Regions from separate parts of the Janthinobacterium sp. 64 genome, predicted to be linked through region 3. Evidence: predicted binding sites of a transcription regulator. Region 3 holds the regulator's gene; each other region holds the start of a gene.
The links. Region 3 encodes LexA, which represses DNA repair genes until DNA is damaged. Its sites were predicted from a motif close to ACTGTATNNNNATACAGT; they were not measured.

Region 1 (7,705 bases), 930 kb from region 3:
CCCAGCCCGCCTGCGTGTTGTAACTGATGTACAGCACGCCGCCCGGCTTGAGCTTGCGCGCCAGGAAATCGGTGATATGCGCCTGGTTTTCCGGCGAGATCCAGCTCCAGATACCGTGCAGGGCGATGAAATCGAAGTCAGGCAGGTCGCTGCGGGCGCAAAAATCCTGGAACGATTGTTCCGACAGCACGGCGCCATTGCCGGAGACCTCGGCCAGTTCCTGCGCAAAGGCAGTCTGGGCCGGATTGAAATCGGTGCCATACCAGCGTGTGCCGGACGCGGCGGCATGGATATTGACGGTCATGCCCTGACCAAAGCCGAGCTCGCATGCGGTGCTGACCTTCGGCGGCTGTATGCCCCAGCTCAGCAGCAACAACTGTATGCGCAAGGGGTTCAATTCCGTGTAATAGCCGTAGGTGTATGCGGTTTCGGCCGTGTAGCCAGCATGCCAAGCGCTCATCAGGTGTCCCGTATATCAAGTAAATAAGCTGGGACGCAACATGCGCAGCAGCAATTAGGCAGAATAACTGATCCTTGCTGTCAAGTTAATAAATATTACTCATCCTCGGGCTCCAGGCCTTTCAAGGCCACCTGCACGGCGCGCTGCGAAAAGCCGCGCTGCATCAGGAAGCGCACCTGCTTGTTGCGCTGTTCGGCATCCTGCGCCACTGCACCGAATTTGCGGCGCCACACTTCGCAGGCGCGCGCGGTCTCGCCTTCGGCCAGGCCCGCCTTGAGTTCCTGCAGCGCTTCACCACCGATGCCATGGCTTTGCAATTCCGCCATGATGCGGCTATTGCCGAAACGCGCCGAGCGGCGGTGGATCAGCGACTCGGAAAAGCGCTCCTGCGACAGCCAGTTGGCTTGCTCCAGGCTGTCGAGCAAGGCTTCCACGTCGTCGCCTTCCTGCGCATGGCGCTGCAGCTTGCGCCGCAATTCCATGCGGCTATGCTCGCGCATCGACAGAAAGCGGAGCGCCCTGCCCTTCAGGCTTAGTTGTACTGCAGCCATACACCCACCTTGTCTTTCATTCATTCCACGATCACAGCACCCAAACACAATCGCCGCCCGGCGCAACAGCGCGGGACGGCGATCGGGGTCATACCTTGCGGCAAGCCATGCGTAGGTCGGATTCGGCCCCTTGGGCCGTAATCCGACAACATTGTTGACGTCTGTGGTGTTGTCGGATTACGCGCGGCTTTGCCGCGCTCATCCGGCCTACTCTGGCTTGGCTTCCGCCTTGGCAGCCTTGTCGGCGGCTTTATCCGCTTTTTCCGGCTTTTCAGCAGCCAGCGGCGGCAGTTCGCGCACGCCCAGCGACGCGCGGACCTTGTTTTCGATTTCGCGGGCCAGCGCGGGACGCTCTTGCAGGAAGGCGCGGGCGTTGTCCTTGCCCTGGCCGATGCGTTCGCCGTTGTAGCTGTACCACGAACCGGATTTTTCCACGATCTTGGCATCCGAACCCAGGTCCAGGATTTCGCCTTCGCGCGAGGTGCCGGCGCCGTACAGGATGTCGAAGTGCGCTTCCTTGAACGGTGGCGCGATCTTGTTCTTGACGACCTTGACCTTGGTTTCGTTGCCGATCACTTCATCGCCGGACTTGATCGAGCCGGTGCGGCGGATATCGAGGCGCACGGAGGCGTAGAATTTCAGCGCATTGCCGCCCGTGGTGGTTTCCGGGCTGCCGAACATCACGCCGATCTTCATGCGGATCTGGTTGATGAAGATGACCAGGGTATTGGTGCGGTTGATGGAACCGGTCAATTTACGCAGGGCTTGCGACATCAGGCGCGCTTGCAGACCTGGCAGCGAGTCGCCCATGTCGCCTTCGATCTCGGCGCGTGGCGTCAGTGCGGCCACGGAGTCGATGACGACGAGGTCGACGCTGCCCGAACGCACGAGGGCGTCGCAGATTTCCAGTGCCTGCTCGCCCGTGTCCGGTTGCGAGATCAGCAATTCGTGCAGGTTCACACCCAGCTTTTGCGCGTAACCGACGTCGAGCGCGTGCTCGGCATCGATAAAGGCGCACGTGCCGCCAAGTTTTTGCATTTCAGCAATGGTTTGCAGGGTCAAGGTGGTTTTACCCGACGATTCAGGACCGTAGATTTCCACCACGCGGCCGCGCGGCAAGCCGCCCACGCCCAGCGCGATATCGAGGCCGAGCGAACCGGTCGACACGACTTGCACTTCTTCGATCACCGCGCTGGCATCCATGCGCATGACCGAACCTTTGCCAAACTGCTTCTCGATCTGCGCCAGTGCGGCGGCGAGCGCCTTGGCTTTTTCCGATGCGGGTACTACAGCTTTTTTATCGTCCATATGTTCTTTCAGCCGTCCTACAGTTGCGAATCCATTTGAATCCTGCAGCCTGCGATAGCGCCAGTGGGTTAAATTCTTTACACAGACAGTACTGTATAAAAAAACAGTGATCAATGCAAGCGGAACGTGGATTTGTTTTGAAACAGGTCAATACAAGCCTGGTTTTTCACAAAAACTCGCCACCTTGCGGAAAATGAAACACAATACACACCTCAGATGTCCTGATGTTGCAAGCATAGGAAGTGCACCATGCGTATTTTACTTGCCGAAGATGACAGCGTGCTGGCCGATGGCCTGACCCGCTCGCTGCGCCAGTCCGGTTATGCCATCGACTACGTCAAGACCGGCCAGGAGGCCGATACGGCCCTGTCCACCCAGGAATTCGACCTGCTGATCCTCGACCTGGGCCTGCCGAAGATGTCCGGCCTGGAGGTGCTGCGCCGCCTGCGCGCGCGCGCCTCGCTGCTGCCGGTGCTGATCCTGACGGCCGCCGATTCCATCGAACAACGCGTGAATGGCCTCGACCTCGGTGCCGATGATTATATGGCCAAGCCGTTCGCCCTGTCGGAACTGGAGGCAAGAGTGCGCGCCCTGACGCGCCGCGGCGCTGGTGGCGGCGCCACCGTCATCAAGCACGGCCCCCTCAGCTACGACCAGGTGGGACGCAGCGCCTACATCAACGATCAGATGCTCGACCTGTCGGCGCGCGAACTGGGCTTGCTGGAAATCCTGCTGGGCCGCACCGGCCGCCTCGTCTCGAAAGAGCAACTGGTCGACCACCTGTGCGAATGGGGCGAAGAAGTGTCGAACAACGCCATCGAGGTGTATGTGCACCGCTTGCGCAAGAAGATCGAGGTGGGCGGCGTGCGCATCGCCACCGTGCGCGGCCTCGGCTATTGCCTGGAAAAATACTCGGAAGCGGCGCGCCTGAATGCCGAAGCGGGCGAGGCGGCAGCCCCGGTCAGCGGACCCGCCACCAAGTGAAGGCGCGCGAAGCGCCAGCGGACGAGGTGGACGACGACGACTGGTTCGAGCCGCCCACCACGGAACAGGACGACACCATCGAGCATTCGCTGTTTGGCGAAATCCTCGACTGGATGCTGGCCCCCTTGCTGCTGCTGTGGCCGATGAGCATCGCCATCACCTACCTGGTGGCCAAGGGCATCGCCAATCAACCGTTCGATCATGCGCTGGAAGACAGCGTGACGGTGCTGACGCAGCAGGTCAAGCAAGCCGACGGCGCGCAGCTGCGCCGCCTGCCGGACAAGAACCGCAGCGGCCGCGACTTCCTGCGCGGCGACGATGTCGACACCCTGTATTACCTGGTGGTGGGCGGGCGCGGCGAATACCTCGACGGCGACCGCGACTTGCCGCCGCCGCAAGACCCCGACAAATACCGCAGCGGCATGGTGCTGTTTCGCAACGACACCATCCACGGCACGCCCGTGCGCGTGGCGTTTACCTATCTCGACATGCCATCCGGCAGCGACGACGAACCGCGCCGCACGCTGGTGCAAGTGGCCGAGACGCTGGAAAAGCGCGCCCAGCTGGCCAACGAAATCATCAAGGGCGTGATCTTGCCGCAGTTCATCATCCTGCCCGTGATCCTGGCCCTGGTCTGGTTTGCCCTGGCACGCGGCCTGTCGCCGCTGGCGCAATTGCAGGAGCGCATACGCGCGCGGCCGCCCGACGATTTATCGCCCATCGAATCGGGCCAGGTGCCCGAGGAAATCACGCCGCTGGTCGGTTCGCTCAACGAGATGCTGGCGCGGCTGTCGCTGTCGATCGACATGCAGAAACGCTTCATCGCCGATGCCGCGCACCAGATGAAAACGCCGCTGGCCGGCATGCGCATGCAATCGGAGCTGGCCCTGCGCCAGACCGACCACGACGAGATTCACCGCTCGCTGCTGCAGCTGGCGAAAAGTTCGGAAGCGGCCACGCGCCTGGTGAACCAGCTGCTGGCCCTGGCGCGCGCGGAAAACCAGCCGCAGGCGGGCACGGCGTTCGAGCCGATCGAGCTGAGCGAACTGGCGCGCGGCGTGGTGCAGGACTGGGTGCAAGCGTCGTTTGCCCAGCATATCGACCTGGGCTTCGAGCAGCCCGCGTACTCGATCATGATTTCAGGCAATGCCATGATGCTGCGTGAACTGCTGAGCAATCTGATCGACAATGCCCTGCGCTACACGCCGCCGGGCGGCAGCGTCACGGTGCGCGTGCGCAGCACCCTGGAACTGGCCATCCTGGAAGTGGAGGATACGGGCCCCGGCATACCGCAGGCCGAGCGGGCGCACGTGTTTGAACGCTTTTACCGCATTCTTGGCAGCAATGTCGACGGCAGCGGCCTGGGCCTGGCCATCGTGCGCGAGATTGCCCAGCAGCATGGCGCCGAAGTCGATATTTTTAACAATCCGCGCGCGCAGTCGCCGAAGCTGCCGGGCACCCTGCTGCGCCTGAGCATTGCGCTGCTGTTGCCTGACGCACCAGAAGAGAATGACATCACGTATGGATAAGCCCAGCCTTCCTGCAGCGCCGTTGCGGCCGACGCGCACGCCCAGCCCCGGGCTGCAGGCGCGCCTCGACGTGCACTGGCACAAGACGCGGCGCCTGACGGCCATCCTGTTGCTGGTCTGGCTGCTGACGGGCTTCCTGACCGTGTTTTATGCGCGTGAACTGCTGCACCTGAACCTGTTCGGCTGGCCGCTGCCCTTCTATATGGCGGCCCAGGGCGCTTCGCTGGTGTACCTGGCCATCATCGCCTTCTATGCCTGGCGCATGCGGCGCCTGGACCGCGATTTTCATGCCGGGGAGCAAACATGAGCGGCCAGCGCAGCTTCTTTGCCCGGCTGAGCCGCTACTACCTGCTGTTTACAGCCGGTTTCGCCGCCTTCCTGCTGGCCCTGTCGGTGCTGGAACAGGAAGGCATGCCACGCGCGTGGATCGGCTACCTGTTCATGCTCGTCACCATCACCCTGTACGCCACCATCGGCGTCATCAGCCGCACCTCGAACGTCACCGAATACTATGTGGCGGGGCGCAGGGTGCCGGCCATGTTCAACGGCATGGCCACGGCCGCCGACTGGATTTCGGCGGCCAGCTTCATCAGCCTGGCCGGCGGCCTGTACCTGAACGGCTTCGACGGTCTGGCCTTCATCATGGGCTGGACGGGCGGCTATTGCCTGGTGGCGCTATTGATCGCGCCCTATCTGCGCAAGTTCAGCCAGTACACGATTCCCGACTTCCTCGCCGCCCGCTACGGCAGCGGCACCGACAAACGGGGCGCCAGCGTGCGCGTGGTGGCCGTGGCCGCCACCATCATCGTCTCGTTTACGTATGTGGTAGCGCAGATCTATGCCGTCGGCCTGATCGCCTCGCGCTTCACGGGCGTGGATTTTTCCGTCGGCATCTTCCTGGGCCTGGCAAGCATTCTCGTGTGCTCCTTTCTGGGTGGCATGCGCGCCATCACCTGGACGCAGGTGGCGCAGTACATCATCATTCTCGTCGCCTTTCTGATTCCCGCCATGTGGCTGTCGGTCAAGCATGCGGACAATCCCGTGCCGCAGATCGCCTACGGCAAGGTGCTGACGCAACTGAGCGCGCGCGAACACGTGCTGGAAACGGACCCGAAAGAAAACGCCGTGCGCGCCATCTTCCGCCAGCGCGCGCAAAGCTACCAGGAGCGCATCGCCGACTTGCCCGCTTCCTGGGAGCAAGGCCGGCTGGCGGCCCAGCGCCAGCTCGACAGTTTACGCCAGCGCAATACCTCACTGTTCGATATCCGCAACGCCGAGCGCTACCTGATCGCCTATCCGAAAAGCCCGGACGAGGCACGCGTGCTGTGGCAGGCGGCGCAGGCGCAAAACCAGAAACGCGCCGAACCCATCATTCCGCACGCGCAGCCGTTTCCCGCCGCGGACCGCGAGCAGTCCGACATCAAGCGCAACAATTTCCTGGCCCTCGTGTTCTGCATGATGCTGGGCACGGCCGCGCTGCCGCATATCCTCATGCGATCGTATACCACGCCGTCCGTGCACGACACGCGCGTCTCCGTCTTCTGGACCCTGTTTTTCATCTTGTTGATCTATCTCACGATTCCTGCGTTGGCCGTGCTGGTCAAGTACGATATTTACTCGGCACTGGTAGGCACGCAATACACGAACCTGCCCACCTGGGTGTCGTACTGGGCCAATGTGGACAAGCTCAGTCCCCTGATCAGCATCGTCGACGTCAACCGCGACGGCATCGTGCAATTGGCGGAAATTTTCATCGACGCCGACGTGCTGGTGCTGGCCACGCCCGAGATCGCCGGCCTGCCCTACGTGATTTCCGGCCTGGTGGCGGCCGGCGGCCTGGCCGCCGCCCTGTCGACGGCGGACGGCTTGCTGCTGGCCATTTCCAATGCCCTGTCGCACGACATCTATTACAAGGTGGTCGATCCCAGTGCCTCGACGCAAAAGCGCGTGACGATTTCAAAATTGCTGCTGCTGGCCGTGGCCTTCATCGCCGCCTATGCGGCCTCGCAAAAGCCGGCCGACATTTTGTCGCTGGTGGGCGTGGCCTTTTCCCTGGCCGCCTCGACCCTGTTCCCGCCGCTGGTGCTGGGCGTGTTCTGGCAGCGCGCCAACTACCAGGGCGCGCTGGCCGGCATGCTGACGGGCTTTGGCGTGTGCCTGTACTACATGCTGCACACGAGTACCATGCTGGGCGGCAATGCCAGCGGTCAATGGTTTCATATTGCACCCATCTCGGCCGGCATCTTCGGCGTGCCGGCCGGCCTGGCCGCCGCCGTGCTGGTCAGCTGGCTGACGCCGGCGCCGGGACGCCGCAGCACGGGGTTGGTCGAGCATATCCGGGCGCCGGAGTAACAACGCAGCAAGGACTGGGCAACGTGGAGAAATTCCTCGACAGAACGATCGGAAAAGACAGCGTCCCGGCAAAAAAGGAGTAGGCTGGAGGGCCGCGCCATTTACGAGGAAATCCCATGCCGTCTGGAAAAATTCTTGTTGCCCAGGGAGGCGGCCCCACCGCCGTCATCAACCAGTCGCTGGTGGGCGTGGTGCTCGAATCGCGGCGCTTTCAGCATGTCACGCGCGTGTATGGCGCGCTGCACGGCGTGCGCGGCATTATCAATGAAGAATTCGTCGATCTGACGCAGGAAACCAGCCATAACCTGGAGCTGGTGGCCGCCACGCCCTCGTCGGCCCTCGGCTCCACGCGCGACAAACCCGATATTGCCTACTGCCAGCAAATCTTCGAAGTGCTGCGCGCGCACGAGATCGAGCATTTCTTTTACATCGGCGGCAATGATTCGTCCGACACCGTGCGCATCGTCAGCGAGGAAGCGCACAAGGCAGGCTATCCGCTGCGCTGCATTCACATCCCGAAA
Region 2 (7,705 bases), 3.0 Mb from region 3:
GGTGGTATCGTTCAAAGTCCTCTGCCGGAAAATCTTCTGCGGCAAGAAGTAAAGAATTATCGTCTAATGACATTAGAAAAGCCCCATTTTTTGTATTTGGTTATAAGCTATTGCTGCGTTTGCTGTAGCTATCGGATTGGCTGCATAATCGACTACTGACAAAATTAGCCCCAATGTTGATATATTAAAAACTACTTTTCTCAATAACTCTCGAATAGTTGACTCATCAAAAGTTGCAGTAATTGGAATGACAAATTCGTGATGAATTCCCTTTGAAAGTTCAGAATATACTGACGTGAAGTCAGATAATAATTCGCTACAGAATCGTTTGGAATCCTTCTTTCTTAGCTCTGAAATCCATTCATCGCCATTAATATTTTGTACCGAATCAAGCATTAATTCGAAATGGGGGCTCCAAACTAGCTCCATAAAATAGGCTCCCAACAAAGCTCTAGTGGGATTTTGTAGCGCTTTGTCTTCCCATAGATTGGTTACCTTGTCCGCAAGAATATCGCCCGCCCATCGGATGGATGATTTATGAGATTTATCTATTTTATAATCAGGTTGTTTCTGGCTTTCTCTTAGTATCAGCAATCTAAATGGGTCGAGCCTTGCCAAGATGGCTGTACTGCCCAGTTCCAAAATACTGCGAGCAAAGAATGGAGCCATTAGTGCTAGCTTAGCGGAATCAGTGTAATCCATCTGGATAACAGTTCGTACTACGTTATCGATAGAGTCACTTAAATGTCGGAGTACTTCTGTTATCCCGCTTTCGTGAGAAGGAGTATCGCCGCAGAGCAGCTTAGACAAAGCAGTTTGTTGCGTCGGAGCATTGACGGTCAGTTTGCACTTCCGTGTTCGTCTCCTAATTTGCTTTTTTGGCTTGTGATTTTTAACTACAATTCTACTTATTACCATGAGGAAGACCTAACTCTAAAGGAGTATCGTAACGAGCATATTACTACGGAAACATATCTTTGTCGTTGTCGTGTTGCATCTTTGGTCACATTTTCAGAAAGGCAGAATTGGAGGTATTCTGATACTTGGCGTTTCCAAGAACTTCCTTTGTTTATTCTTGGGATAAAGAAGCGAAATTCGCAGCTGACTTATCGGTGATTCGCGGCGGATTGTGTTTGGCAGCGGTAATGAGTCGCAGGTTAACGTCAGGTACCGATTTCCAACGGTAAGTACGTGGAATACGGTACGAAGCTCGTTTCGATGCCGTACACGGGTTCGTTACGCATTCCCGAGCGGCCGCAGGCCCCAGCTTTGGCTGAGCGTGCGGGGTGGCAGTACGCTGAGCTAGCGGAGGAGACGTTGCAGACCTAGCCCGCGTCGTTCAAGCGCTGGCTGATTGAAAATAAGAGCCGACTGCTCAAGCGCGTTAGCAGCGAGCGCCGGCACGTCATCGAGGACGCTATCGCCTGTGAGCATCTGCCTCTCGACCTCTAGAGCTGGGGCGACCTGCGCGAACGCTATTTCAAAGAGTTTGCACCGTCGATGTACCGCTTTGAAGAAGCACCAATGGCGCGTGCTTTCAAAAAAGGTCTTCGAAAAGTGGCCGAGCGAAACGGTAACGCCGGCGTCGATTACAATCTAAGTCCTAGACATAAATGATGAAGCCGCCTAAGTACGGCTTTCGTTAGCTCGGAGCAGCTTGGTACGGATGTGGTCGGATTATCATCGCCATGTGCTCCTGTCATGAAGCAAGTCAGGATGACGCGGACGGTGGAACCTGCCATCCGACCAGTTCGGCGGTTCGGCGCATTACCCACCTGGCCTCTGGCTCGGATACCCAGCCCGTTGCAATCAGCCGCGGCAAATATTGGTCGAGAATCTCAGTCTCTGACATGTGCGAGCGTTTCCCAGCCTTGGATTCAAGGGACGATACGGCGAGTTGTTGCGCAAGGTCTTCGCAGTTGTTCCAGCGCTCGAGCAGCTCCGGCGGCGAGCAGCCAGGACTGTAGAATCGGCCTTGGTACCGATTCATGGAGAATTTAGGCTGGGCGCCTGAAACGGCGCTTAGATTGGTTGGACGTGGGAAATCTGATGGCAGCGCGGCGAAGAGCGCCGCTTCTGACTCGTCTTGCGGCTCATCGCCGAGTTCAATATTCATAGTGCCTTTTGCATCGATATTAGCCTCTCGCCATCATACTCGAGCGTCGAGTTGTGGGTCTAGAAGGCTTCTATGAGCATGTACCTTACGGGACATCTTAGCTACCGATGGACTTCCCCCAGCAGCAAACCACGCCCTGGCCCAGCGCGCTGCCTGGCGCTTCGTTTCCGGCGTGGTGGCTGCGATGACGCGGTCCATCGCGACTCCTGCTCGCTGGATTGCGTAAGTCTTGCGGTTACCTCGAAATTTTCGGTAGGCCATGCAATGTCCCTAAATAGAGAAGTTTAAGGTCGCCCCTTCCACTTGTCACCTGCTCAAGTGCTTTCGCACATCGGCAGTCATCACACCGACGTCCTCACCCTCAACGATTTTTAAATTCAAGTTGACAACAAAATCTCCTTGCTAGGTCGTACAGTAGCCGACTATACTAAAAATACTGTACATAAACACAGGTAAATAAAGCAATGGTTGCCGCCCCACTCGAAATAACACCTGCTAGCAAAGTTGCTCTAGACCAGGCCTTGCGCTCTAGCGTATGGCGGGCCAGTGAGCTTGCCGTGTCGCGCGCTACCACTGTGGGCACCGGCTACGAGAAGTTGGATATTGAGTTACCAAATAGAGGCTGGCCCCGTTCATCCCTTGTGGAGCTCCTGGTTGAGCAACATGGAATCGGCGAGATGCAACTGCTGAAGCCATGTTTGGCCAAGCTGTCGCAAAAAGAGCGCATAGCATTCGTACAGCCGCCGTATTTGCCCCATTCGATGGCATGCCGGTCGTGGCATCTAAATGACCGAAACCTGTTGTGGTTGAGGCCGCAAAGTTCAGCCGACGCCCTGTGGTCTGCGGAACAGATTCTCAAAAATGGTAGCTGCGGGGCAGTGGTGATTTGGCAGTCGAACGTTCGCCCAGAGTCCCTTAGGCGGTTAAATCTCGCAGCTCAGAGTACCGATACCTGGTTATGGCTCGTTCGGCCCCTAGCGGCAGCTTCAGACGCTTCTGTATCGCCTTTGCGCATCGCACTGCGCCCTGCAGCTGGAGGTGTATCGGCAGACATCATTAAACGCCAAGGGCCGACATGCGACGCCCCGATTTTTATACCACTCGTAGATATGCCGGTTGCCCACAAGCCGGTCCCTGAAAATGAAAATGCTGTTGAGTGTGTACCTGCCACTCCTACCTCTCGAGTGTATGCGTCCGCGATGGTCTGAAGCGGCAGCCGTTGTCGTTATCGACAAAGGCGCCGTTCTGACAATGTCACGTGATGCAGCGCGTGACGGGGTGCGCGTTGGCATGCGCACCGGCGGCGTGTCCGCCGTATCACCCGCTACCCAAACACTAGAGCGCGCTCCTGAACAAGAGACCAGGGCGATGGAGGCAGTCGCGACCGCGCTGATGCAGTACACGCCGGAAGTGACGTTCCAGCCAGATTTCTCGGTGCTGCTGGATGTGAGCGCTAGTCTCACGCTGTTTCGAGGTCCCCATGCACTGTGTAGCCGCGTGATGCGCAATATCGAAGAGCTAGGCTTTACTGCACGCTTAGGAGCCGCGCCCACCGCCGAGGGAGCATGGCTGCTTGCACACAGTCATCGAATCAAAGGATTAACGCTGCGGCGCCGCGCGCTGTCCGTTACTACTCTACACCGTCGACTCGATGCATTGCCATGCGGTCTCGTTCCCGCTGCCTGGCCCTTTCACGATTGGCTTACCGATATCGGAGCTAAGCGCATAGGCCAGCTTCGCAAGTTGCCGCGCACAGGACTGCTCCGCCGGACAAGTAAAGAGATGCTCGCAGCACTAGACCGCGCCTATGGCGAGGCCCCAGAGATGCACGAGTGGATAAAGCCACCGTTGACATTCAACGTGCGGGCGGAGACTTTCGGCCGAGTAGAGAATGCGGATGCCCTGCTATACGGCGCCACCAGCCTCATCCTGCAACTGGTCGGGTGGCTGGTCTCATTGCAGCAGTCAGTGCGCACATTCACGCTGCTCCTGGAACACGAGCGTGGCCGTTCCGCAGTACCACCAACCCCAATTGAAATAGCCCTCGCCGAGCCGGCGTGGCAGGAACAACATCTCGTGCGTCTGCTGAAGGAGCGGCTGGCCAAAGTGGAATTGGAGCGCCCCGTCATCGCGCTGCGATTGCAGGTACTCGATGTCGAGGCGATGTTGCCGCCAAACGAGTCGCTGTTCCCGGAGCCAGGCGGTTCACCTCAAGAATTTGCTCGTCTGCTGGAATTGCTTACAGCTCGGCTCGGTCCGGAGAATGTGCTTGTTCCCGCAGACGTGGATGACTACCGCCCAGAGGTGTGCAACAGCTGGGTGTCCGCTACAACAAAGCAACCGCGCTCTCAAATCGAAGACATTCTCGAAGGGCGTCCATTTTGGTTACTGCCCAAACCGATTAAATTACTGATGCGCGACGAGCGTCCGTTTTATATGAGTCAGCTGCGATTTATCGAAGGCCCCGAACGATTAGAAGCAGGCTGGTGGGCGGACCAGACGGCGGCGCGCGATTACTATGTTGCGCAAGCCTCTAATCAAAGCTGCTACTGGATTTATCGAGAGCGCGTGCGCGACGACGTGCTTTGGTATCTGCATGGGCTCTTTGCGTGAACGATGCACACCATCCCATCCAAGCCACCCGCACCAGGGGCAGCTCTACCTGAATACGTCGAGCTACAGTGTATCTCGAATTTCTCATTTCTGCGGGGTGCATCGGCGCCGGACGAGCTAGTCGAACGAGCTTACTTCTTAGGTTACTCGGCCCTGGCCATTACTGACGAATGCTCTCTGGCTGGTGTCGTGCGTGCACACATCACCGCGAAGGAGCTTGGGCTACCGTTGATTATCGGCAGCCAAATGGAAGTCACCCCTGAAGACGGCAGTCCTCCATTTCGGCTCATCTTTCTCGCCACGAACAAGAACGGCTATGGCAACTTGAGCGAACTGATTACCGTTGGAAGGATGAGCGCAGACAAAGGGAGTTATCTGGTGCGGCCGCGCGATATCGCGACGCCAGTGGGCGACCTCGTTCACCTTCGTGGCTTGCCCGATTGCCAGTTCATCCTGTCGCCAAGATATGGCGCGACATACGAAGAAGTCGCACGCCAGGCTGCGTGGCTTGTACAGTGCGCACCCGGTCGGGCCCGCATCGCGCTCACGCTACATCATCGGAACAAAGACCGAATCCACCGCCAGTTGGTGGACGACATCGCCGGCGAATTCAGCATGCCGATTGTTGCCACAGGCGATGTGAGAATGCACGTGCGCTCGTGCAAACCGTTACACGACACCATGACCGCCATCCGCCACGTCATTCCTGTCGCGCAGTGCGGCTACAAGCTGCCTCCGAACGCCGAACAACACCTGCGCTCGCGTCTTCGTTTGGGCAATCTGTATCCCCGCGAAGCCTTAGCAGAGACTACGCGCTTGGCGAAGCTCTGCAATTTTTCACTCGATGAACTTCGCTATGAGTACCCGCACGAGCTGGTTCCCGAGGGCGAAACGCCGGCAACATATTTGCGCAAAGAAGTGTACCTTGGCGCCCATTGGCGCTACCCGCACGGAATTCCAGAGAACGTCCATGCCCAGCTTGAGCATGAACTGGGCATCATCGAAGAGCTGCGGTACGAGCCATATTTTCTAACTGTGTTCGACATTGTGCGATTCGCCCGAGCCCAACAAATCCTCTGCCAAGGCCGTGGCTCTGCAGCCAATAGCGCTGTTTGCTACTGTCTGGGCGTGACCGAGGTGGACCCATCACGAGGCACACTGCTGTTTGAACGGTTCATGTCCAAAGAGCGTAATGAGCCACCAGACATCGATATCGATTTTGAGCACCAACGGCGTGAAGAAGTGCTTCAATATGTCTACAAAAAATATGGCCGCATGCGAGCGGCATTAACCGCTGTGGTGACTGCTTATCGTCCCAAATCGGTATTACGTGATGTAGGCAAATCCCTTGGCGTCGACCTGAGCGTAGTAGACAAAGTTGCAAAGGCTCGCAACTCGTGGGGTGGCCACGCTGATTTGCAGCAGCGCCTACTGGAATGTGGTTTTGACCCCGATTCGCCTATTGCCGAGAAATGGAGTTACCTCGCCAACGCACTGATTGGCATGCCGCGGCATCTCTCGCAACACCCTGGCGGCTTCGTCATCTCGCACACGAAACTGTCTCGCCTGGTACCAATTGAAAACGCGGCGATGGACGACCGTACCGTCGTCCAATGGGACAAGAATGACCTTGATGCAGTGGGACTATTGAAAATCGACCTTCTTGCGTTAGGCATGCTGTCTTGTATTCGTCGCGCGCTCGAACTGGTTTCCGAGCAGCGTGGATGCAGGTTTGAATTGGGGGATATCCCAGCCGAGGACCCCGAAACCTACCAGATGATTTGTGCAGCTGAGACGATGGGAGTGTTTCAGATTGAGTCCCGCGCGCAGATGTCTATGCTGCCGCGCATGCAGCCACGCACGTTCTACGACCTAGTAATCGAGATTGCGATTATTCGACCAGGGCCAATACAAGGCGGAATGATTCAGCCCTATATCCGGCGTCGGCAAGGTCTCGAACCCGTGAGCTACCCCAGCGCTGAAATTCAGGGCGTCCTAGAGCGAACCCTCGGCGTGCCGATTTTCCAGGAACAGGTCATGTCAATTGCCATGGTCGCAGCCGGGTTCTCCGCCGGTAAAGCAGATGCACTTCGACGAGCCATGGCTGCGTGGCAGCGCAAAGGCAACCTTGCACAGTTCGAGGATGACCTGCTTTCCGGCATGCTCGCACGCGGATACGACGAAGCGTTCGCCAACAACATCATCGGCCAGCTAAAAGGATTTGCCGCATACGGGTTTCCCGAGTCCCACGCTCATTCATTTGCGCTGATAGCCTATGCATCGTGTTGGCTAAAGCGGCATGAGCCAGCGGCCTTTCTTGCAGCGCTACTCAACAGCCAACCGATGGGTTTTTACTCACCGTCCTCTCTCGCCCAAGACGCACAGCGCAATGGCATTGAAGTGCGACCACCGGACGTCTGCATCAGCAACTGGGACGCCACACTAGAGCCGCCAACAAAAGGGACACAGCCCGCAGTGAGACTCGGGCTGAACATTATCAACGGTATGGAGCAGGAGGCCGCGTGGCGCATAGAGGAAGCGCGCGCCATTGCGCCGTTCAAAAACACTACCGACCTCGCATATCGTGCCAACTTAGACGAAGGTGACATGAATAAATTGGCTCAAGGGGACGCACTTCAAACGCTTTCAGGAAACCGGCGACAAGCGATGTGGCAGGCCAAATCTAGTGTGCCAGACAAGGGATTATTGAGACCGGCAGAAATCACAGAAGAACTGGTAGAGCTCGAGGCACCAACTGAAGCAGAGGATGTTGTTACGGACTATAAGCGTCTCGGTCTGACACTGCGCAGCCATCCGCTGTCGTTTCTGCGGTCTACGCTGACGGAGCGGCGCTTCATTACCAGCGATGTGTTGGCTAGGTTCGCTGACCGTCAGCTCGCTCGCGCCTGCGGCATCGTAACCGTTCGTCAGCGCCCAAGTACGGCCAAGGGTGTAGTTTTTATCACGTTGGAAGAT
Region 3 (7,705 bases):
GGTGACGGAACCGAACAGACGGCCATCAACACCAGCTTTTTGAGCAACTTGAACGGTCAGGCCGCTCAGTTTTTCGCCCTGGGCTTGCGATGCGGCCAGTTTGGCGGCAGCAGCTTTTTCCAGTTCGGCGCGCTTGACTTCGAATTCAGCCACAGCGGTTGCCGTGGCACGACGTGCCAGGCGTTGCGGGATCAGGAAGTTACGTGCGTAACCGTCTTTGACTTTGACGACTTCGCCGAGGTTACCGACGTTAACAACTTTTTCTAACAGAATGATTTGCATAGTTCTTCTCCAGGAATATCTGACCGATTAAGCGTGGTGCAGATCGGTGTATGGCAGCAGCGCGAGGAAGCGAGCGCGCTTGATTGCGGTGTCGACTTGGCGCTGGTAGTGCGCTTTGGTACCGGTCAGGCGTGCTGGCATGATCTTGCCGTTTTCCTGGACGAAGTCTTTCAGCGTGTCGACGTCTTTGTAGTCGACTTGCTCAACGTGCGCTGCGGTGAAGCGGCAGAACTTCTTACGTTTGAACAAAGGGTTTTGCTGTTTGCGTTTTTCTTTAAGCTTGAGCTTATTTTTGTCGAACTTTTTACCGAATGCCATGTCAGGCTCCTGTATCTAAAATGCGCTAGTCAGAATTGACTGCACTAAAATCAATGATGTGAAACACCAAACTCTTGCTGTTGCGGCTCTTCCTGGCCAGGAAACCCGTGAACTGATACACCCCGCCCAAGCTTGCCTGGCTGAACCGGCCTGAAATTTCGCCAGCGGCTAGCGCGGCAACATCAAACTCGGTCAAACGGGCAATCCCTGCTTCCATCTGCTGCGAACTGTGTTGCAATACTGCATTCACAATCGGCAACCCTGCCGGGGTATAGCGCAATATTTCGCGCTCGGCAATGATGGCGGTAACTTGTAGCTGGTTCAGCGCACGATCCTGGTCAAGAATTAAGCGGCGGCTGCGGCAGGAGCGGCTGCTGGTGCTTCGGTGCGGTGGCTTTTGGCCGCGTCTTCGCGTTGTACCGATTTCATCATCGGCGAAGGAGCTGTTTCAGCTTTCTTCATTTTAACGGTCAGGTGACGCAACACGGCATCATTGAATTTGAATGCTGTTTCCAACTCGACCAGGGTCTCGTTGTCGCATTCGATGTTCAGGCAGATGTAGTGTGCTTTAGGCAGCTTTTGGATCGAGTAAGCCATTTGACGGCGGCCCCAATCTTCCACGCGGTGAACCGAACCGCCGCGGGTGGTTACGCTGGCTTTGTAGCGTTCGATCATCGCGGGCACTTGCTCGCTTTGGTCCGGATGGACGATAAAGACTATTTCATAATGACGCATGCAAACTCCTTCAGGTCGGATTGATAATCGCCCACCCCGGCGTCAAGACGGGTGTGGGAAGGTCAGCCGAAGATTATAACCGCCTTTTGCAAACGTTTCAATCATTCCTTCAACAAGCGGCCCGCGCACGGGGCAGGCCAGGCGTTTTTTCCTGCCCATTCCAGTATTTCGCACGAAATTCGCGCAAATAGCGGAAATCCCCTTGCATAGTGGGCGATACTGTACAAAAATACAGACTGTTCATATAGACAGCATTTTAGTATGCACCCACCGCTCATGATCAAGCTGACAGCACGACAAGAACAAATCCTGAACCTGATCAAGGACGCGATTGAAAACACGGGTTTTCCACCCACCCGTGCCGAAATCGCCAATGAACTGGGTTTCAAATCGGCCAATGCGGCCGAAGAGCATTTGCAGGCCCTGGCCCGCAAGGGCGCGATCGAGATTTCGCCCGGCACTTCGCGCGGCATCCGCCTGATCGGTGCGGCCGCTGAAGCGCCGGCATCGAAGGTGCCGGCAGCACTGCTGATGTCGCTGCCCCTGATCGGCCGGGTGGCGGCAGGCTCGCCCATCCTGGCACAGGAAAACCTGGAAGCGAGCTACAACGTGGACCCGGCCCTGTTCTCGGCCAAGCCCGACTTCCTGCTGAAGGTGCGCGGCTGGTCCATGCGCGACGCCGGCATCATGGATGGCGACTTGTTGGCCGTGAAAAAGGTCGACAGCGCCAAGAATGGCCAGATCGTCGTGGCCCGCATCGGCGACGAAGTCACCGTCAAGCGCTACAAAAAAACGGGTTCCGTCATCGAACTGCTGCCGGAAAACCCCGACTTCAAGGTGATCACCGTGTCGCCGGAAGACGAGTTTGCGTTGGAAGGTTTGGCGGTGGGACTGATGCGCAGCTGGCATTAATCAAGTACATGCAAAAAGGGCCGCAACAGCATGACTGTTGCGGCCCTTTTTTATTGTCCAGGCGTTTTATACATCCAGGGCGCTACGGAAATCCTCGAGCAAATCGGCCTCATCCTCAATACCCACCGACACGCGGATCAAGGACTCGGCAATGCCCATGCTGGCGCGGCGCTCGGCGCCCATCTCATAAAAGATCGTGTGCGCGACGGGAATGACGAGGGTGCGCGTGTCACCAAGGTTGCTCGCTGGAATGGCCAGATTCAGGCGATTGAGGAAATCGAAGCAGTCGATACCGTCTTTTAATTCAAAGCTGAACAGCGAGCCATAGCTGCGGAACAAGTCCGTCGCCAGCGCGTGCTGCGGGTGCACTGGCAAACCCGGGTAGTGCACGGCCGCTACACGCGGGTCGGCGGCAAGCATGGTGGCCAGCGCCAGGGCGTTCGAGCAGGTGCGGTCCATGCGCAAGGCCATGGTTTCCGCGCCGACGGCGATATGGTGCGCCGCTTCCGGGCCCAGCGATGCGCCGAAATCGCGCAAGGCCTTGGCGCGGATTTGCGCGATGCCCCACTGCGCCGGCGCCGCCTTTTTGTAGTTTTCAAAGATGTTCGGGTACTGCGTCCAGTCGAACACGCCCGTATCCGTCAAGCTGCCGCCCAGCGCATTGCCGTGGCCGCCGATGGATTTCGTCAGCGCATTGACCACCAGGCCCGCACCCACCGCTTTCGGGCGGAACAGGTACGGCGTGGTCATCGTGTTGTCGACGATGTACAGGATGCCCTTCTCGCGGCACAGGTCGCCGATTTTCTTCAGGTCGGCGATCTGCGTGCGCGGGTTGGCGATGGTTTCCACAAACACGATGCGCGTGGCCGGCGTGATGGCGGCCGCCACGTTGGCGACATCGGTGGCGTCGACGAACGTCACGGCGATGCCCTGCCCCGTCACCGTTTGCCACAGGCTGTTGGTGTTGCCAAACAAAAAGGCCGACGACACCACATGGTCGCCCGCACGCAGCAGCGATTGCACCACGGCGCCGATGGCGCCCATGCCGGTGGCGAAACACAAGGTGGACACGCCGTCTTCCATCTGGTTGACCTTGTCTTCCAGCGCGGACACCGTCGGGTTACCCTGGCGGCCGTAGCGGAAACCCGGCTCCTTGCCCTGGAACACGGAAGCGAGCTGGCGCGCGTCGGCATAACCGAAGGCAACGGAAGTATGCACGGGCTTGTGCAGCGAGCCGTGCTCGATGCCCTTGCGGCGGTCGTTATGCAGGATGGTGGTGGTAAAGCCGTAGGTTTTTTTGGTGGTCATGGTGGAAGTTCCGGAGTTCGATTTGCCGCGTAACCCAAGGCAAATGCCGGGGTCAGACCTGAAGGTCCGACCCCGAAAAAAAGCCCGGCATCGGCCGGGCAGGTACTTATGCTTCCGTTGTTGCCAGGTTCAGGTTCAGCTGGGAACGCGGCGTATCTTCGGGCGCTGCCGCCTTCGGATGGTGGCGCGCATATTCCAGGCGGTCCAGATACTCCTGCGACACGTCGCCCGTCACGTACACGCCATCGAAGCACGACGCCTCGAAGTTGGTGAGCGCCGGGTTGACGTCGGCGATCGCCTGCTTCAGCGCGCCGATATCCTGGTACACCAGGTAATCGGCCGTGATTTCGCGGCACACTTCTTCCGTCGTGCGGCCATAGGCGATCAGCTCATCGCGCGTCGGCATGTCGATGCCGTACACGTTCGGGTAAATCACCGGTGGCGCGGCCGAGGCGAAGATGACTTTCGTCGCGCCCGCTTCGCGCGCCATCTGCACGATTTCACGGCTGGTGGTGCCGCGCACGATGGAATCGTCGACCAGCAGCACGACTTTATCCTTGAATTCGGACGGGATCGCGTTGAGCTTCTGGCGCACGGATTTCTTGCGCGCCGCCTGGCCCGGCATGATGAAGGTGCGGCCGATGTAGCGGTTCTTGATGAAGCCTTCGCGGTATTCCAGGTTCAGCGCCAGTGCCAGCTGGATGGCGGCCGGACGCGAGGAATCGGGAATCGGCATGACCACGTCGATATGCACGTCAGGCAATTCGGCACGGATCTTTTCAGCCAGGTATTCACCCATTTTCAGGCGCGTGGCGTACACCGAGGCGCCGTCGATGACGGAGTCGGGACGGGCCAGGTAGACGAATTCGAACACGCAGGGGTTCAGGCTGGCATTGTCGGCGCACTGGGCGCTGTGCAATTTCTTGTCGGCATCGATGAAGACGGCTTCGCCGGGACCAATGTCGCGCACGAAGCGGAAGCCCATGCCTTCCAGGGCCACGGATTCGGAAGCGATCAGGTATTCAGGACCCTGCTCCGTTTCATTGATGCCCAGGCACAAGGGACGGATGCCGTGCGGATCGCGGAAGGCCAGCAAGCCCACGCCGGCGATTTGCGCGACGGCAGCGTAGCCGCCCTTGACGCGGCGGTTCAGCACGGTGATGGCCTTGAAGATGGCTTCCGGGTCCAGGTTCAGGCCCGTCGTCGCTTCCTGGATTTCATGCGCCAGCACGTTGAGCAGCACTTCCGAATCGGAATCGGTATTGATGTGGCGGCGGTCATTTTTGAACATTTCCTGTTTCAACTGTTCCCAGTTGGTCAGGTTGCCATTGTGCGCCAGGGTGATGCCGAACGGCGCATTCACATAAAACGGTTGTGCTTCCTCTTCGCTCGACGAACCGGCCGTCGGGTAGCGGCAATGGCCGATGCCCGTCGTGCCTTGCAGCGAACGCATGTTACGCGTACGGAAGACGTCACGCACGAGACCATTGGCCTTGTGCATGGAAAACATACTGCTGTGATTGGTCGCAATCCCTGCCGCGTCCTGACCGCGATGTTGCAAGAGCAACAATGCATCATAGAGCAATTGATTGACAGGTTGATGGGAAACGACGCCGACGATGCCACACATGGTGTGCTCCTAAACTGTGCTACTGATTTTAAAAAAATTCAAAATTTCACATGCTGCGCGTAAGCGGCAGGCAGATAAGGCTTGATGGCACGCGCACCCTGCTCCGCGAGCGGACTGAGCAGCGCGTTTTTCCAGAATGACTGCTGCGGTATGGATGTCATGCCGCACAAGATGACGGCGGTCAGCACGATCACCAGTCCCCGCGCCACGCCGAACAGGCTGCCCAGGGTGCGGTCGGCCAGGCTCAGGCCCGTCACCTTGACCAGTGCGTCGACCGTCATGGACAGCAATCCCATCAAAATGCGTACGCCGATGAACAACACCACGAAGGCCAGCAACAAACGGACGGCTTCGCCCGGCACGGCTTCCGGCAGGAATTTCGCCAGGGTGGCGCCATACGCATTGGCGATGACGAAAGCCACGATCCAGCTGACCAATGACAGTATTTCCTTGACCAGGCCACGCATCATGCTGATCAGCACGGACGTCACCAGCACGAACAGCACCAGGTAATCGAAGATCGTCACGTCCGTTCAGCCTTGCAACATCACGCCGGCACCAGACTGCCGCCCAGGCCCAGCTTTTGCAGCTTGGCGCGCGTCTTTTCGGCGTCTTCGCGGCTGCCGAACGGGCCCACGCGCACGCGGATGCGCTCGCCGGCCGGGCTGGAGACTTTCTGCGTATAGGACTTGATGCCCGCGTCGCGCAGCTTGTCCTGCAATTCATCAACCTTGTCCTGCGTCGCCAGGGCCGCCACCTGCACCACGAACTTGCCGCTGCCGGCGTCGTGCGCCTTGTCTTGCGCCTTCTCTTGTGCTTTCTCTTGCGGCTTGCCTTCCAGAATCGCCAGCGCGCGCGCGGCATCGTCGGCCGATTGCGCCGGCTTGGCAGGCTTCGGTTCGGGCTTGGCTTCCGGTTTTACTTCATGCTTGGGTTCAGGCTTGGACTCGGGCTTGGACTCGTGTTTCGGCTCGGGCTTGCTTTCGTGTTTCGGTTCCGGTTTCGGCTCGACCTTGACCGGCTTGGGCTCGGGCTTGGGCTCGGGTTTCGGTTCCACATAAGTTGGCTTGGCAGGCACAGGCTGGACGGCGGCCAGCACGGGCGCCGGCATGGGTGTCGGTGCAGGGGTCGGCTTGGCCGCAGGCGGCAGCGGTGCGTCGATGATTTCCTCGGACTGGTCCAGGCCAGTGTGCGCAGCCGCTTGAGCGGGCGCGGCCGGCACGGGAGCAGGCGCAGGCGCAGCGGCTTTTTCTTTCGACGGAATGTCGATGGCGATATCGTTGAAAGGCGCTTTCGGCTCGGAATCGAGCAGCATCGGCAAGCCGACAGCCACACCCAGGGCCAGAGCGATGGCCCCGACCAGGCGGCGGCGGGCGCGCTTTTTTTCAGGCAAGACCGGGTCCGGCGCTTCCTTGCCGCCACGGCGCGATCCGCCGCCACCGGAGGTGTTGGCGGCGCGCTTGCGGGTCGGCGACTGTGCTTCGCCAGGGACATAAAAGCCGCTGTCTTCGCCAGAGGATTCTTGCTTGTTTTTAAACAGTTTCGAGAACAAGCCCATGCGTGATTTTCAGTCGAGTGCGTTTCAGTGAAGTGAGGATTTTCGGGCCTTCATCACGCCGGCAACGGTGAGGAAAGAACCAAAGACCACAATTCTATCATTCTCACCGGCCCGGCTCATTGCATTTGCAAAAGCTTGTGCCGGATCATCGAAAATAGACACAGTATGCTCGCTGCTGTCGGGCTTATCTTCCAGCATGATCTGCACCTTGGCGGCCAGCTCGGAAGCCGTGGCCGCGCGCGGTGAAGGCAAGCCAGTCAGGCACCAGTGGTCGACGTGCTCGCTCATCGCGGCCAGCACGCCATCGATGTCCTTGTCCTGCATGGAGCCGAACACGGCATAGGTGTACGGGTGGAAACCCATATTGCCCAGGTTCTGGTTCAGCGCCGACGCCGCGTGGGGGTTGTGCGCCACGTCGAGGATCACGCTGGGGCGGCCCGGCAAGACCTGGAAGCGGCCCGGCAGTTCCACCGTCACGAGGCCCGTGCGCACTTCCTGCGCGCCCACTGGCAGTGTCAGCTTCAGCACTTCCAGCGCGGCCAGCACGGCCGTCGCATTGAGGATCTGGTTGGCGCCGCGCAAACTTGGATACGCGAGCGAATTGCGGCGCTGCTCGCGTCCGCCGTAGTTCCACTGCTGCTTGTCGCCCGAGTAATTGAAATCACGGCCCATCAGCCACAGGTCGGCGCCGATGGCTGCGGCATGGTCGATCAAGGATTGGGGCGGCACGGGGTCGCTGCAAATGGCCGCCTTGCCCGGACGGAAGATGCCGGCCTTTTCAAAGCCGATCGCTTCACGCGTATCGCCCAGGTAATCCGTGTGGTCGATATCGACGCTGGTGACGATGGCGACATCGGCGTCGATCACGTTGACGGCGTCGAGGCGCCCGCCCAGGCCCACTTCCAGGATGGCCACGTCCAGCTTGGCCTGCGACAGCAAATGCAGGATGGCCAGGGTGGTAA

Region 1: the regulator LexA is predicted to act here: its motif matches at 2,410-2,427, upstream of recA (recombinase RecA).
Region 2: the regulator LexA is predicted to act here: its motif matches at 2,552-2,569, upstream of imuA (translesion DNA synthesis-associated protein ImuA).

The regions. Positions count from the first base shown of each region.
Region 1 covers NZ_PHUG01000001.1:3,120,668-3,128,372, forward strand. Annotated here, with positions in the region: gene CLU91_RS13765 (class I SAM-dependent methyltransferase) at 1-460, opposite strand, end outside; gene recX (recombination regulator RecX) at 556-1,011, opposite strand; gene recA (recombinase RecA) at 1,219-2,319, opposite strand; gene CLU91_RS13780 (response regulator) at 2,569-3,303, shown strand; gene CLU91_RS13785 (sensor histidine kinase) at 3,300-4,832, shown strand; gene CLU91_RS13790 (DUF4212 domain-containing protein) at 4,825-5,139, shown strand; gene CLU91_RS13795 (sodium:solute symporter family protein) at 5,136-7,184, shown strand; gene CLU91_RS13800 (6-phosphofructokinase) at 7,301-7,705, shown strand, end outside.
Region 2 covers NZ_PHUG01000001.1:5,154,023-5,161,727, reverse strand. Annotated here, with positions in the region: gene CLU91_RS27990 (hypothetical protein) at 1-73, opposite strand, end outside; gene CLU91_RS27985 (hypothetical protein) at 73-702, opposite strand; gene CLU91_RS22670 (hypothetical protein) at 1,712-2,116, opposite strand; gene imuA (translesion DNA synthesis-associated protein ImuA) at 2,581-3,324, shown strand; gene CLU91_RS22660 (Y-family DNA polymerase) at 3,257-4,729, shown strand; gene CLU91_RS22655 (error-prone DNA polymerase) at 4,733-7,705, shown strand, end outside.
Region 3 covers NZ_PHUG01000001.1:2,186,459-2,194,163, forward strand. Annotated here, with positions in the region: gene rplI (50S ribosomal protein L9) at 1-282, opposite strand, end outside; gene rpsR (30S ribosomal protein S18) at 310-600, opposite strand; gene priB (primosomal replication protein N) at 626-925, opposite strand; gene rpsF (30S ribosomal protein S6) at 946-1,335, opposite strand; gene lexA (transcriptional repressor LexA) at 1,612-2,247, shown strand; gene CLU91_RS09605 (cystathionine gamma-synthase family protein) at 2,314-3,555, opposite strand; gene purF (amidophosphoribosyltransferase) at 3,662-5,185, opposite strand; gene CLU91_RS09615 (CvpA family protein) at 5,224-5,712, opposite strand; gene CLU91_RS09620 (SPOR domain-containing protein) at 5,733-6,743, opposite strand; gene folC (bifunctional tetrahydrofolate synthase/dihydrofolate synthase) at 6,768-7,705, opposite strand, start outside.